Regions from separate parts of the Cellulosimicrobium sp. SJTW-1 genome, predicted to be linked through region 1. Evidence: riboswitches for the same ligand, from Rfam matches in the RefSeq annotation. Region 1 holds a riboswitch; the other holds the start of a gene.
What was found. A riboswitch is a leader RNA that binds a small molecule or an ion and turns the genes downstream of it on or off. The one in region 1 is predicted to bind thiamine pyrophosphate.
Positions count from the first base shown of each region.

Region 2: another riboswitch for thiamine pyrophosphate. It lies ahead of RSE42_RS14455 (TenA family protein); the one in region 1 lies ahead of thiD (bifunctional hydroxymethylpyrimidine kinase/phosphomethylpyrimidine kinase).

Region 1 is NZ_CP136680.1:1,843,903-1,851,623, reverse strand. Features, by position in the region: gene RSE42_RS08410 (FadR/GntR family transcriptional regulator) at 1-500, shown strand, start outside; gene RSE42_RS08405 (quinone oxidoreductase family protein) at 527-1,588, shown strand; gene RSE42_RS08400 (hypothetical protein) at 1,585-1,866, shown strand; gene RSE42_RS08395 (DUF4862 family protein) at 1,903-2,913, shown strand; gene thiD (bifunctional hydroxymethylpyrimidine kinase/phosphomethylpyrimidine kinase) at 2,977-3,948, opposite strand; TPP riboswitch at 3,942-4,036, opposite strand; gene RSE42_RS08385 (hypothetical protein) at 4,114-4,338, shown strand; gene RSE42_RS08380 (SDR family oxidoreductase) at 4,413-5,297, opposite strand; gene pheT (phenylalanine--tRNA ligase subunit beta) at 5,294-7,721, opposite strand, start outside.
Region 2 is NZ_CP136680.1:3,201,520-3,209,240, reverse strand. Features, by position in the region: gene RSE42_RS14465 (VOC family protein) at 1-339, opposite strand, end outside; gene RSE42_RS14460 (VOC family protein) at 424-1,350, opposite strand; TPP riboswitch at 1,437-1,565, shown strand; gene RSE42_RS14455 (TenA family protein) at 1,556-2,308, shown strand; gene RSE42_RS14450 (helix-turn-helix domain-containing protein) at 2,422-2,904, shown strand; gene RSE42_RS14445 (DUF6882 domain-containing protein) at 2,972-3,835, shown strand; gene RSE42_RS14440 (ClpP family protease) at 3,866-4,471, opposite strand; gene RSE42_RS14435 (ClpP family protease) at 4,471-5,136, opposite strand; gene RSE42_RS14430 (Ig-like domain-containing protein) at 5,223-7,721, opposite strand, start outside.

The DNA.
Region 1 (7,721 bases):
GGCAGGGCTCGGGCGTGTACGTGGTCTCGACGGACACCACCGACGACTGGGACGAGGTGCTGCGCCGCGGCGAGATCGCCGACGTGCTCGAGGTGCGCGCCGCGCTGGAGGCGGAGGCCGCGGGGCTCGCCGCCGCGCGCCGCACGCCCGCGGACCTGCGCACCATGACGACGGCGCTCGCCCGCCGCGGGCAGGTCGCGGCGACGGCGTCGCCCGCCGAGTACGTGGACGCGGACCTCGCGTTCCACCGGGCGGTCGTCGACGCCGCGCACAACGCGGTGCTCGCCGAGCTCTTCGCGACCTTCGTCCCGCGCCTGCGTCGCGCGATGGTCGCCATGGTCGACCTCGACCGGACGGGCACGACGCACCGGGACGACCAGGACGCGCACGAGGCGATCCTCGACGCCGTCCGCGACCGGGACACCGGCCGCGCCGCGGCGGCGGCGCGCGAGCACCTCGCGTCCGTGCACGCGAAGGTCGCCGACCGAGGGCGACCGTGACCGCCGCGCGACCCTAGGCTGAGGCCATGCACGCGATCGTGGCCCGCGCGGCGGGCGGTCCCGAGGTCCTCGACCACACCGAGCTGCCCGACCCGTCGCCGGGCCCGGGGCAGCTCCTCGTCCGCTCCGCGGTGGCGGGCGTGAACTTCATCGACACGTACAAGCGCTCCGGCGTGTACGCGATGGAGTACCCGCACGTCGTCGGGAGCGAGGGGGCCGGGGTCGTCGCCGAGGTGGGCGAGGGGGTAGAGGGGTTCGCCGTCGGCGACCGCGTCGTGTGGACCGAGGCGCCGGGGTCGTACGCGGAGCTCGTCGTGGTGGACGCCGGGCAGGCGCTGCACGTGCCGGACGCCGTCTCGCTCGAGGACGCGACCGCCGTCGCGCTCCAGGGGCTCACGGCGCACTACCTGTGCACGTCGTCGTACCCCGTGCGTCCGGGCGACCGTGTGCTCGTGCACGCGGGCGCGGGCGGCGTCGGGCTGCTCCTGACGCAGATGCTCGTGGCGCGGGGCGCGCACGTGATCTCCACGGTCTCGACCCCCGAGAAGGCGGAGCTGTCCCGCGGCGCGGGCGCCGAGCACGCGATCCAGTACACGGCGTTCGCCGACCTCACCGCCGAGCTGCCGGAGGTCGTGCGCGGGCTCACGGGCGGCGAGGGCGTCGCGGCGGTGTACGACTCGGTCGGCAAGGACACGTTCGACGCGTCGCTCGCGTCGCTGCGCCGCCGCGGCACGCTCGTCCTCTACGGCGGCTCGTCGGGGCAGGTCCCGCCGTTCGACCCGCAGCGCCTCAACGCGGGCGGCTCGCTCTTCCTCACGCGGCCCAAGCTCGCCGACCACACGGCGACGCGCGCCGAGCTCGTCGAGCGCGCGACCGAGGTGCTCGGTGCCGTCGCGGGCGGCACGCTGCACGTGCGCGTCGGCGCGACGTTCCCGCTCGCCGACGCCGCCGACGCCCACCGCGCGCTCGAGGGACGGGCGACCACCGGCAAGGTGCTGCTCCGTCCCGCCGGGGCGGACGACGCTCACGCCACCACGACCGGGACCACGACCGGGACCACGACCGGCACGACGACCGGGACCGCGTGAGCTGGGACTGGGTGCCCCCGCGCCCGGGCGAGGAGGACGGCTCCGACGGCGGCCCCTCCCCCGCGCTGCGCCGCACCGTGACCGTGCTCGCCGTGCTGCTCACCGCGGTGTTCGTCGTCTACTACGTGACCGTGGCGGTGCGCCAGCAGGCGGACGCGTGCGTCGCCGACCGGCCCGCGGGCGTCGCGGTGCAGGACGTCGAGGCACGGTGGCGCTGGGTCCCGCCGGGCTACGCGTGCGAGTACGCCACCGCCGACCAGGACGTCGCCCGCGCCTGACGCGTCCGGCACCCCCACCACGACCGACGAGGACCGATGACCGACCTGCACGACCGCCCCCTGACCCTGCTCGGTGCCTACGCCCTCGCGGGCGTCCCCGACCCGGGCGGCTGGTACGCCGCCCTCGACGAGGACGGCCTCGACGGCCTCGAGCACCCCGTCGACCCGGACGACACGGACGCGCTCGCGACGACCGCGGCCGCGCTCCCGGCGCACTGGGCGCTGCTGCCGACGACGGTCGCCGCGACGGCCCGCCGCGCCACGGCCGACCGCTCCTACGGCCTCGCGTCCGACGACGAGGAGGGTCGGCGCGAGGCGGTCGACGGCGTCGCGCGCGTCCTCGCGGCCGTGACGCGGCTCGCCGAGGCGGAGGGTCGACGACGCGTGGTCGCGGTCGAGCTCCAGTCCGCGCCCGGTCCCGGCCGCGGCTCCGGCGCGGCGCTCGCGCGCAGCCTCACCGAGCTGGCCGCCGTCGCGCCCGCCGGGCTGCCGCTCGTGGTGGAGCACTGCGACGCGCCCCGCCCGTGGGGCGTCGCGGAGAAGGGCTTCCTCGCGCTCGACGACGAGATCGCCGCCGTCGCGCGCGCGGCCCGGGACACCGGCCACCCCCTGCACGTCGGGCTCAACTGGGGCCGGTCCGCCATCGAGGGGCGCAGCGCCGCGACGCCCGTCGAGCACGCGCGGGCGGCCGCCGGCGCCGGCCTCCTCGCGAGCGCGATGCTCTCCGGTGCCGCCGGCCGGCCCGGCCGGTGGGGCGCGCCGTGGGCGGACGCGCACGTGCCGCCCCACGGCCCGGATCCCGCGCTCCCCGGCCCGGACGAGTCGATGCTCGGCCCGGCCGAGGTGCGCGAGTTCCTCGCCGCGGCCGGGCCGGTCCCGCTCGTCGGCGCCAAGGTGACGACGCGGCCCGCGGACGCCCCGCCCGCGCAGCGCCTCGCCGTCGCGCGCGCGACGCTCGCCGTGCTCCGCGACGCGCTGGCCGACCTCGACACCGACCGCGGAGCCGACCGCAGGGCCGACCACGCAGCGAGCGGCCCCACGGCCTGAGTGCGTCCCGCGGCCCGGGCTCGGCACGTCGCAGCAGCCCGGGCTCGCCCGGTCGGCCCGGGCTCAGCCCGGCCGCACGGGCGCCGAGCGGTGCAGGTGGTCCACGGGCCCCCGGCCCGTCCCCACCCGCAGCGCGGCGCCGGCACGCAGCGCGCCCGTGAGCCACTCCTTCGCCTCGCGCGCCGCCTCCTCCCAGCTCGCGCGCTGCGGTCGCAGCGCCGCGAGCGCCGCCGAGAGCGAGCACCCCGTGCCGTGGGTGTGGGGCGTGTCGACGCGCTCGGCGTCGAACGTCGTGACGGTGGCCGCCCCCGGCGCGCGGCCCGTCGTCGGCCCGGGCGCGGGGAGGACGAGCGCGTCGGGCGACGTGCGTCCGGTGAGGTGACCGCCCTTGAGCAGCACGACGGCGTCGCTCGCGGTCGCGTACTGCGTCGCCTGGCGCAGGGCGTCGTCCCACGTCGTCGCGGGCTCCTGCCCGCCGAGGACGCCGAGCTCGGGCAGGTTCGGCGTGACGACGTCGGCGCGCGCCGCGAGGTCGCGCACGGCCTGCTCGGCGCCCGCGTCGAGCAGGCGGTGGCCGGAGGTGGCGACCATCACCGGGTCCAGGACGACCCAGGGCCGCGGAGCACCCGCGGCGGCGCGCGCCGCGGCGAGGTCGTCGAGCCACTCCCCGACGGCGCGGGCGTTCGCCTCGTCCGCGACCATGCCGATCTTCACGGCGTCGACCTCGACGTCGTCGGACACGGCGTCGAGCTGCGCGCGCAGGAACGCCGGCCCGGGGACGTGCACCGACCGCACGCCGTGGGTGTTCTGCGCGACGAGCGCCGTGGTGACGGCCATGCCGTAGGCGCCGTGCGCGCAGAACGCCTTGAGGTCGGCCTGGATCCCGGCGCCGCCGGTCGGGTCGGTCCCCGCGACGGAGAGGACGCGGGGGCGGGACGGTGCCGGGTCGGGCCGACGGCCCGGGTCGGGCCGGCGGTCACGGTCCGCGAGAGCGGAGGCCGGGTCGGAGGTGTGCCGAGGCAGGGCGAGCGTCATCGCGCGGACATCCCTTCGCTGGTACGAGCCAGATCAGGTTCGACGGGTCTCATCTCAGCCCCGGTGCGGGGCACCCCGTGTCGCGGGCCATGCTACGCGGCGACCCGTGCGCTTTTCACCCGCCCCGACGCGTGAGACGACGCGCGTGCGCGCGTCTTTCCGGGTATGACGCAGCACGTCGCCCCCGCGACCCGCCCCTTCCTGCCGGACGCGCCCGTCCCGGTCCAGGTGCCCGCCCTCTGCACGACGTACGACCGAGACGGTCGGCGGGTCGTGCTCACGGGCGTCGTCACGCACGACGCAGGCGGGCTCGTGGCGTTCGAGTACGAGCACCCCGAGCGGGGCCTGTGGCACGTGTGGGTCGACCGGGACACGTGCGTCCCGCTGTGACCCGGTGCCCGGACGCACGGACGCCGCCCGACCGGGGGGGGTCGGGCGGCGTCGGCCGTGCGGGGTGCGTGCGCTCAGCGGGCGGGGAGCTCTCCCGGCATCGGGTCGTCGGAGCCCCAGCGCGTGACGCGCAGCCGACGGCCGTCGGGACCGGGCAGCGCGACGCCCGCGCGGGCGGCCTCCTGGGCGGCCGCGCGGAGCGACCCGGGCGAGTCGTGCGTCACGCGCACGAACGACCCCGAGAACGCGTCGAGCTCGCCGCGGGCGATCGCGACGACCATCTCGACCGTGCGCTCGACGGGCGTCCACTCCGTGCGGCCCTCGTGCATGACCATGGACGCCGTCATGTCGGTCTGCACGACGCCCGGCGACACCTCGAAGGTCCGCAGGCCGAGCGCGTGGCCCGAGCGGTGGAGGTTCGCCCCGAGGCGCAGGAGCGCCGTCTTGCTCGCGTTGTACGCGCTCGCTCCGTCCATGTCGTGGGAGCCCGCGCCGCTGTTGAGGTCGACGACGCGGCCGCCGCCGCGCGCGAGCATCCCGGGGACGACGGCGCGCGCGAGCAGGAACGGCCCGCGCACGTTGGTCTCCAGGACGGCCCACCACTCGTCGGGGTCCGCCTCCCAGAGCGGCACCTCGGCGTCGACCCGGCCCGCGTTGTTGACGAGCAGGTCCACGCTCCCGAGCGTGGCCTCGGCCTCGCGGACGGCCGCGGCCACCGCCGCGGCGTCGGTCACGTCCGCCGTGACGACGACGGCACGGCCCGCGCCGTCGAGCGCGGCGATCTCGTCGGCCACCCCGGCGAGCCGGCCCGCGTCGCGCGCGAGGAGCGTGACGTCGAGACCGGACGCGGCGAGCCCGACGGCGACCGCGCGGCCGATGCCGCGCGACGCCCCGGTGACGAGCGCGGTGCGCGCGGGCGCCACGTCCGGCGTCGTGCCCTCCCCCGGTGCGCCGCTCATGCGCGCAGCTCCGCCCCGACGCGCTCCCGCGCGGCGGCCACGGCGCCCTCCCGGACCCGCGCGACGTCGTCGGCGGTGAGGGTGCGGTCCGCGGCGCGCAGCCGCAGCGAGAACGCGAGCGACTTGCGCCCGGCGCCCACCTGCTCGCCCGTGAAGACGTCGAACAGCGCGACCTCCTCGGCGAGCTCGCCGGCGCCCTCGACGAGCGCGGCCCGCAGCGCCTCGGCCGGCACGTCGGCGGCGACGACGAACGCGAGGTCCTCCTTCGCCGCCGGGAACCCGGAGACCGGGGTCGCCTGGACGGGCTCGTCGGACGCGCCCGCGACGAGCGCCGACAGGTCGAGCTCGAACGCCACGGAGCGGGCGGGCAGGCCGACGTTCTCGAGCACCTTGGGGTGCAGCTCGCCCGCGTGCCCGACGACCGTCCCGTCGGCGAGCTCGAGGCGCGCGCAGCGGCCCGGGTGGAAGGGTGCCCGCGCGGTGTCCGCGACCACGCGCACGGCGTCGTCCCCCCGCAGGCCGGCGCGGTCCGCGACCAGGCGCGCCGCGTCGAGCGCGTCCGTCCAGTCCGCCGGCCGGCCGGAGCCCCACCAGCCCGCCCGCTCGCGACGACCGACCAGGACGCCCGCGACGTGGCGCGGCTGCGCCGGGAGCGCGGCCTCGATCGCGGCGAGGTCGTCGTCGGAGGGACGCACCCCGCCGGGCAGCGACGGCGCGGCCGGGGCGCCCGGGCGCGGGTGCGTCACGAGCCCGACCTCGAACACGGCGACGTCCCCGAGCCCGCGGCCCACGTTGCGGCGCGTGGTCTCCAGGAGCGTGCTCAGCACGTCCGTGCGCATCAGGGGACGGTCGTCGGCCAGCGGGTTGAGCAGGCGCAGCGCCCGGCGGCGCTCGTCGTCCGCGGGGATCCGCAGCGCGTCGAGCTCGCCCTCGCCGACGAACGGGTAGCTCAGCGTCTCGACGAAGCCGTGCTCGGCGAGCGCGCGAGCGACCGAGCGGCGCACGCGCTGCTCGCGCGTGAGCCCGCGGCCGCCGGGCGCCGCGGGGAGCACCGACGGGATCTCGTCGTACCCGACGAGGCGCGCGACCTCCTCGACCAGCTCGGCCGGCTCGGTGAGGTCGGGGCGCCACGACGGCGGGGTCACGACGACGACGCCCGTCGCGGCGGCGTCGTCCGCGTCGACCGTGCACCCGATCGCCCCGAGCGTCCCGACGACCTGCTCGAGCGTGTAGGGCACGCCGACGAGGCGCTCGGCCTCGCCGACGGGCAGGTGGATCGGGGCGGGCGCGGTCACGCGGTCGAGGTCGCTGACGGCCGGGTCGGCGGTCCCGCCGCCCAGCTCGACGAGCAGGTCGACGACGCGCTGCGCCGCGACCGCGGGCAGCAGCGGGTCCACGCCGCGCTCGAACCGCTTCGCGGCCTCGCTCGACAGCTTGTGGCGGCGCGACGTGCGCGCGACCGTCACGGGGTCGAAGTGGGCGGCCTCGACGAGCACCGCCGTCGTCTCCGGCCCGACCTCCGACGAGGCACCGCCCATGACGCCGGCGAGACCCAGCACGCGCGCGCCGCGCGCACCGTCGGGGCTGTCGGTGATGAGCAGGTCCTCCGGGTCGAGCGCGCGGTCCACGTCGTCGAGCGTCGTGAGCCGCTCGCCCGGGGCGGCGCGCCGCACCACGACGGGGGCCGCGACCTTCTCGAGGTCGTACGCGTGCAGCGGCTGCCCGAGGTCGAGCATGACGTAGTTCGTCACGTCGACCGCGAGCGAGATGGGCCGCATGCCCGACGCCGTGAGGCGGCGCTGCATCCACGCGGGCGTCTGCGCCGCGGGGTCGAGCCCGCGCACGACGCGCGTGACGAATCGGTCGCACCCGACGACGCCGTGGACCGGCGCCGCGTCGTCGACCTCGACGGGGAAGCCGTCGGGCGTCGCCGCGGGCGGGGGCGTGGGCAGGGAGCCGGGCAGGCCCGGGTCCGTGAAGCGCGCGCCCGTCGAGTGCGAGAACTCGCGCGCGACGCCGCGGTAGGAGAACGCGTACCCGCGGTCGGGCGTCACGTTGATCTCGAGCACCTCGTCGCCGAGCCCGAGCAGCGCGACCGCGTTCTGCCCCGGGGTGAGGTCCTCGGCTGCGTACCCGAGCCGCGGCAGCACGATGATGCCGTCGTGGTCCTCGCCGAGGCCGAGCTCGCGCTGCGAGCAGATCATGCCGTCGGACACGTGCCCGTACGTCTTGCGGCTCGCGATGGGGAACGGACCGGGCAGGACGGAGCCCGGCAGCGCGACCACGACGAGGTCGCCCGGCGCGAAGTTGTGCGCGCCGCACACGATGCCGCGCGCACCGCCCGCCGGCATGTCGGCCGGCTCGACGCCCTTGATCTCGGCGGCGTTGTGCTCCGGCCCGACGTCGACCAGGCACCAGTTGATC
Region 2 (7,721 bases), 1.4 Mb from region 1:
GATCACGACGGTGCCGTCCGGGTCCTGCACGCGCGCGACGCGCTCGCCCCACGGCTGGTCCGCGGGCGGCTTCAGGACGGGCACGCCCGTGGCCGCGAGGTGCTCGACGGCGCGGTCGCAGTCGTCGACGTACACCCACAGCACGACGCGGGTGTCCGCCGGAGGCGGGTCGCCCTGCCCGAGCCCGAGCGGTGACCCGCCCACGCGCACGCTCACGTAGACGGGCGGGCCGTCGTCGGGGAACGCGTACTCGACGGTCCCGCGCAGCAGGTCGCGGTAGAAGCCGAGGGACCGGTCGAGGTCGGCCACGGTGAGGACGGGGAAGAGGCTGCGGAACACGGTCGCTCCTCGGTGCGCTCGGCGGGTCCTCCCATCGTGCGCCTCGTGCCCCGGGCGCGCGCTCCGTGCCCGGGGCGCCGCGCCTCAGCGCGCCAGCAGCTCCTCGGTCGTGGTGCCGGGGACGGACAGCGTCACGCGCGTGCCCCACGGGTCGTGCACGACGACGGAGCGGCCGTCGTCCGCGTGCTCCAGCCCGCGGGCGCGGAGGCGCGCGACGAGCGCGTCGAGGTCCTCGCGGCCCGGCACCGTGACGGCGACGTCGCCGAGCCCGAGGCTCGCGGCGCGGGGCCCGGCGCCCGCGCTGTTCCACACGTTCATCGCGACGTGGTGGTGGTACCCGCCCGCGGACGCGAAGAGCGCCCCGCTGTACCCGGTGAGCGTCGCCTCGAAGCCGACGGTGTCGACGTAGAAGGCGTGGGCGGTCGCGACGTCGCCCACCTGCAGGTGCACGTGACCGACGCGGCCCGCGAGCGAGGGGCCGGCGTCGAACGTCTCCTGGTCGAGGTGCGTGCGCAGGTAGGCGTTCGGGTCGAGGAACGTCGTCGTCATGAGGATCTGGCCGTGCTCGCGCACCCACGTCTCGCGGGGGCGGTCGGTGTAGAGCTCGACGCCGTTGCCCTCGGGGTCGGTGAAGTAGAACGCCTCGCTGACGAGGTGGTCGCTCGACCCGACGAAGGTGCCGCGGCGGTCCTGCGCGGCGCGGTAGACGGTCGCGGCGAGGCTCGGGCCGTCGTCGAACAGGAAGGCCGTGTGGAACAGGCCGGCCTGGCGCGGGTCGACGGGCGGGAGCCCGGGCGTGTGCACGAGGCGCAGCATGGGCGTGCGGCCGCGGCCCAGCACGCGGTGCACCTCGGCGCCGCGAGACCGCTCCTCGAGCGGGGCGAGGGCGAACGCGCCCGTGTAGTACGAGGTCATGAGCTCGAGGTCGCCCACGCGCAGCGTGACGGCGTCCATGCTCGTGGACGGGGACAGGAGGCGGTCGGTCGGCGCGCCCGGCGTGCTCGTGGTCATGTCTGCTCCAACTTGTTGTCGCTACAACTATATTCCCACACCGTGGCGAGGGCTCCCGCACCGGCGCCGTCCTTGCTAGGGTCGGCGCGAACCACGCGGGGCGTCCCGCCCGGGCCACGGCCCGGGCCGAGGGACTGAGACGAGCGGTACGGCCGCCCGGACCCGTCGAACCTGATCTCGCTAGCACGAGCGGAGGAACGTGGGCATGACGACGCCTGCTGCCATCACCCTGAACCCTGTCCTCGCGGACGACCCGACCGCGCTCGTCCGGCAGGAGGAGACCGGCTTCACCGCCGACCTCGCCCGCCGGTACGCGGACCTCTTCGAGACGTTCTACGACCACCCCTTCCTGGCAGGGCTGCGCGACGGCTCCGTCGAGCCCGCCGCGGTCCGCCACTACGTGGGCCAGGACCACCAGTACCTCACGGCCTACCTGCGCTGCTACGGCCTCGGCATGGCCCTCGCGCCCGACCGGTCGTGGGCGGCCTACTTCCACGACAAGGCCGGCTTCCTCCTCGACGACGAGTCGCACGCGCACCACGCGATGTGCGACTTCCTCGGCGTGACGTACGAGGAGGCGCAGACGCACCGCCTCGCGCCGAGCGCGCAGGCCTACGTCGACCACATGACGGCGGCCGGCCGCGACTCGCTCGGCGTGCTGCTCGCCGCGCTGCTGCCGTGCCCGTGGACCTACATCTGGTCCGCGCGGCGCTTCTGGCTCGGCGAGCGCGAGACGACGCCCGGCGCCCTCGGCGACGACCACCCGCTCGCGGGCTGGTGGCAGTTCTACGCGGCCGAGCGCACCGAGGACGTCCTCACGGACCTGCGCGCACGCCTCGACGCGCTCGCCGCGGACGCGGGCGAGGCGGAGCGCGCGCGCATGGAGCGCGCGTTCGAGCTGAGCTGCCGCCACGAGATCCGCTTCTGGCAGATGGCCTGGTCGCTCGAGCGCTGGTGACCCGTCCGGCCGGGCGCGCGGCCGGCGTCGCGTCGTGCGCCCGGCCTTACGCCAGCAGCAGATACCCACCCGGGCGCCTCGGCACCCGGGTGGGCCGCGGGTAGCGTGAACGCATGGACGCGACGAGCGCGGTGCCGGGCACGCTGCCGGACGTGGTGCCGGACGGGGTGACGCCGAGCCCTCGCTCCCGGGCGGGCGGACGGGCGGAGCCCCTCCTGCGCCACGTCATCGGGGGGATCCTGCGGCGGGCGCGGCTCGCGCAGGGGCGCACGCTCGTCGACGTCGCGGCCGCCGCGCGCGTCTCCACCGCCTACCTGTCCGAGGTGGAGCGCGGGCGCAAGGAGGCGTCGTCCGAGGTCCTCGCCGCCGTGTGCGGCGCCCTCGGCCTGCGGCTCGTCGACCTCGTCGCCCGCACGGGCGAGGAGCTCCGGCCGCTCGCGCCCGTCCGCGTGCTGTCCTCCGCGCGAGAGCGCGGTGCCCTCTCCGCGCCACGGCAGGTCGCCCCGGTGGGCGAGCCCGTGCGGGACCTCCCCGTCGCCGAGACGCTCCGACGTCCGACGGCGCGCGCCGGCGACGTCCTGCTCCTCGCGGCCTGAGCGGCGGTCCCGTCGCACCGCGTGTCGTGCGGGGGCCGGGCGCCGTGCGCGCCGCTACCGTCGGTCCATGACGGAGCCGCAGACCGCGCACGGCACGGCAGCCCAGGACGTCCCGGCCCTCCAGGACCTCGTCGACGACGCCGCGTTCCTCTCCCACGAGCACCAGCTCCACCTGACGGACCTCCACGGCGACGACGCCTGGGCCGCGGACCTGACCACCGGGGTCTTCACCTTCACCGCGCCCGACGGCGGGACCGCGACGTGCCACCTCCAGTTCCTCGGCACGGCCGCGCCCGGGCCGGGCACGTGGATGTGGGCGTGGCAGAACGTCAACGGCTTCCCCGACGCCGTGCTCACCGCCGCCGAGAGCACGCGCCGGACCGGGCTGCGCGAGGCCGCCGAGCCGGAGCTCCCGCTCGCCGACGACCTCGCCCACCGGCTCGCGCTCGCGGCCAAGGCCGTGACCGGCTCGTTCGCCCACTACAGCGCCCCCGTCGGCGGCGGCACGCGGGCGTGGTTCCTCCTGGACGACGCCGACCTCGCCCTGCCCGCCCCGAGCGTGCCGCGCGTCGTGCGCACGCTGAGCGAGGGGCTGCTGTCCGTCACGGTCGTCGACCACCGGCGCGCCGTCACGTCCTACGCGAGCGCGCGCGGCCTGCCGGCCGTCGAGGACGGGACCGGCGCCGTCGTGCTGGACGTGCCCGACGGCACCGTGACCGTGCGGTTCGACGAGCGCGGACGGATCGCGGGCATCTCCGCGTCGTCCGGGCGGATCGCCGCGCCCGAGGCCGCCGCGCCCCTGGCCGTCGAGCCCGAGGCCGCAGCGGTGGAGCCCGAGGCCGCGGCGTCGGAACCGGCCGTGCCCGAGCCGTCGCCCGCGGAGACGACCACCGAGCCGCGCCGCCGGTCGTGGTTCCGACGACGCGGCTGACGACGCCCGGGTCACCCCCGCGGTCGGGCGTCACGCCGCCGCGGCGAGCTTGCGCGAGGTGACGACGGCGTCCGCGACGCCGTACTCCACGGCCTGGCGCGCGGTGAGCACCAGGTCGCGGTCGGTGTCTGCGCGCAGGCGCTCGACGGTCTGGCCCGTGTGCCGCGCCAGCACCTCCTCCGTCTCGGACCGGATCCGGAGGATCTCCTCGGCCTGGATCGACAGGTCCGAGATCGTGCCCTCCCCGCCGCCCGACGGCTGGTGCAGCAGGACGCGCGAGTGCTCCAGCACGAACCGCTTGCCGGGCGTGCCCGCCGAGAGCAGGACGGCCGCGGCCGAGGCCGCCTGACCCATGCAGATGGTCGAGACGTCGCAGCGGACGAACTGCATCGTGTCGTAGATCGCCATGAGCGCGGTCGCGGAGCCGCCCGGGGAGTTGATGTACAGCCCGATCTCCTGGTCCGGGGCGTCCGACTCCAGGTGCAGGAGCTGCGCCATGACGACGTTCGCGACGCCGTCGTCGATCTCCGTGCCGAGGAACACGATGCGCTCGGACAGCAGGCGGGAGAAGACGTCGAACGCGCGCTCGCCCAGCGGCGTGCGCTCGACCACGGTCGGGATCGTGTAGCTCGCCATCACAGACCCACCTTCCGGGCCGCGCGAGCGGGGCGGACGTCGTCGAGGCTCTCGACGATCCGGTCGACCATCCCGTACTCGAGCGCCTGCTGCGCGGTGAACCAGCGGTCGCGGTCGGAGTCGTCGGCGATGGTCTCGACGGACTGCCCGGTGCTCTCCGCGAGCAGCCGGTGCATGAGCCCCTTGGTGTAGACGAGGTTCTCCGCCTGGATCGCGATGTCGACGGCGGTGCCCCCGATCCCGGCCGACGGCTGGTGCATCATGATCCGCGCGTGCGGCAGCGCGAACCGCTTGCCCGGCGTCCCCGCGCACAGGAGGAACTGGCCCATGCTCGCGGCGAAGCCCATCGCGACCGTCGACACGTCGTTGGGGATGAGCCGCATCGTGTCGTAGATGGCGAGCCCGGCGCTCACCGAGCCGCCGGGGGAGTTGACGTAGAGCGCGACGTCCGCGCGCGGGTCCTCCGCCGAGAGCAGGAGGAGCTGGGCGCACAGGCGGTTCGCGACGGCGTCGTCCACGGCCGTGCCGAGGACGACGATGCGCTGGTGGAGCAGGCGCGTCGTGAGCTGGTCGTCGAACGACGAGGCCGCCGGGGCGGCGGCCTCCGCGCGCGGGGTCCGGTGGTGGTCGCCGACGGCGGGTCGGCCGGTCAGGTGCGTGGTCATGCGACCACCCTGCGCCCGGCCGGGCCCCATGAGGAGGCCGATCTGCCGTCGGCACATTCGCCGACGGCAGATCGGCCGTCGCCGGGCTATCTGATGGGCCAGTCCCGGTGCTCGACCACGATGCCGCTCGGTGCAGGGCTGATCGTCACGTAGACCTTGGCCGTGGCCCGCGTGCCGTACGGGTTGCCCAGGATGCACCCGAGGTCGACGTAGCCGCCCGCGCTGAGGTGCTCGGTCCACGTGAAGCTGCCGATGCGGTTCCCGTCGTAGTAGCACGCGAAGGTGTAGGTGCCGGAGGGGAACGTCGCGTTCGCGTTGACGCGGAAGACCGTGCAGACGCTGGTGTTCTGGCAGTCGCCCCACGAGCCGGTGGCCTTCCCGGGCCCACGCGTGACCCAGATGGTCGGCGGGACCGGGCGAGGGTCGGTGCGGTGCGTCGCCCAGCCGCTCCACGGCCCGCACCCGGCGGCGTTGCACGCCTGCGCCCGGAGGCGGAACGTCTGGTCGTAGTCGTTCCCGACGTCGACCGTCTGCCCCGAGCCGCTGGACCCGCCCTCGATCTGCCAGTTGTAGCGCGAGACGCCGTTGCCGCCGTTCGACGAGGGCGCGGAGATCGAGAAGCGGCCCGAGGTCGCGCTCAGTCGGGACACGGACACGCCCGGCTCGCTGGGCTTGCCGTACGCGCTGATCGACCCGGACGCCGGGCTCGACGTGGACGTGCCGCCCTTGTTCGTCGCGGTGACGGTGAACGTGTAGTTCCCGGCGGGGAGGCCCGTGAAGTCGACGGACGTGCCGTCGACGTCCTTCTTCGCGCCCCCGGGCGACGCCGTGACGGTGTACTTCGTGATCGGGCTGCCGTTCGCGTCGGCGGCACCCCAGGACACGCGCGGGATGCCGCTGTCCTGCCCGCCGCCGCCGACGTTCTGCACGCTCGGCCGGGGCGGAGCCTCGGGGCGACCGTAGGGGACCACGGCCGCGGACGCCGCGCTCTCCGCCGTCCGGCCCGCCTTGTTCTCGGCCGTCACCGTGAACGTGTACGACGACTCGTTGTCGAGGCCCGTCGCCTTGTGGCTCGTCGCGGTGAGGGAGAGCGCGGCGCCGTCGCGGGAGCCGTTCTTGTACCGCTGCAGGGTGTAGCCCTTGATCGCGTCGCCGTTCTCGAACGGCGCCTTCCACGACACGTCGATCGAGCCGCCGTTGAGCGGCGAGTCCGCGGCGCGGACCGCGCTCGGCGTCTCCGGGACGTCCGGCAGGCCCGCCGGGATCTCCTCGGCCGAGTACTCGCCCCAGTCCGAGGGGTCGGGGGCGAGGTTGTTCGCCCGGACGCGGACGCTGTACGCGGTGCCGTTCTCGAGCCCGTTCCACACGTACTGGGTGCCCGAGAGCGCCGTGACCTGGACGGCGCCGCCCTTCGGCGCCGGGGAGATCTCGAGGTCGACCGTCTCGATCGGCGAGCGGTCGGTGTAGGTCTTGTTGGTCCAGGTGACCGTGAGGGACTTGTCGCCGAACTCGAGGGTGGGTGCGGCGGGCGGGTCGGGCTTCTCGTCGGGTCGGGCGACGGCGGAGGCCGGGGAGGCGGGTCCGTCGCCGACGGCGTTGGTCGCGTAGACGGTGAAGGTGTACTCGACGTTGTTGGTCAGGCCGTCCAGGGTGCAGGTGGTGGTGCCGCAGGCCTTCTCGTAGCCGTTCTGGGAGCGCACGGTGTAGCCGGTGATGTCTGCGCCGTTGTTGTTCGGCGGGTCCCAGGTGAGCACGACGGTCTTGGAGCGGATCTCGACGACCTGCGGGGTCGCGGGCGCCTCGGGCTTGCCCAGCACCTTGAGCTGGACGCGGCCCTCGACCATGCGGTCGGGGTCCTTCGTCGCGTCCTGGATCCGGTAGACGACCACCATGACGCCCACGAACGAGTCGGCGGGCGTCACGACGACGTCGCCCCCGCTGTACGACACGTCGCCGCTGCCCGTCTCGACGCTCGCGCCGACGATCTCCAGCGGGGTGTCGGGGAAGGGGTTGGAGTCGTTGGCGAGGACGGGCACGGTGGTGGCCTTGCCCTGGTGGGCGTCGTCGACGGTGTCGGGGTTGGCGCGCGCCAGGGGCCGGGTCGAGGCCACGACGGTCAGGGTCGCGGCGCCCTCGACCGGGGGGTGCTCGCCGTCGGTGACGGTGATCGGGACCTGCACGACCGAGCCCTTGGGCACGTCCGGGGTCGCCTGGGCGCGCAGCGTGGTGCCCTCGACGGTCACGGTCACGCCCTGGGCCTGGCCGGTGGCCTTGAAGGTCAGGGGGTCGCCGTCGGGGTCGGTCGCGAAGCGCGCGAGGTCGATCGAGGCCTCCTCGCCCGCCGCGACGTCGAGCGTCGGGGTCGACAGCTCCGGCGGCAGGTTCTCCGGCGGCACGACGCTGATCGGCAGCGTGAGCAGCGCGGTGTGGCCGTCGGGGTCGTCGGGACCGGAGCCGTCGGTGACCTCGAAGGTCACGGCGGCGGGACCGACGTAGTCCGGCGCGGACGTGTAGGTGATCTCCGTGGTCGAGAGGACCTCGCGCGTGCCCTCGAGCGCGGTGACCTTCTCCTCCGTGGTGAGCCG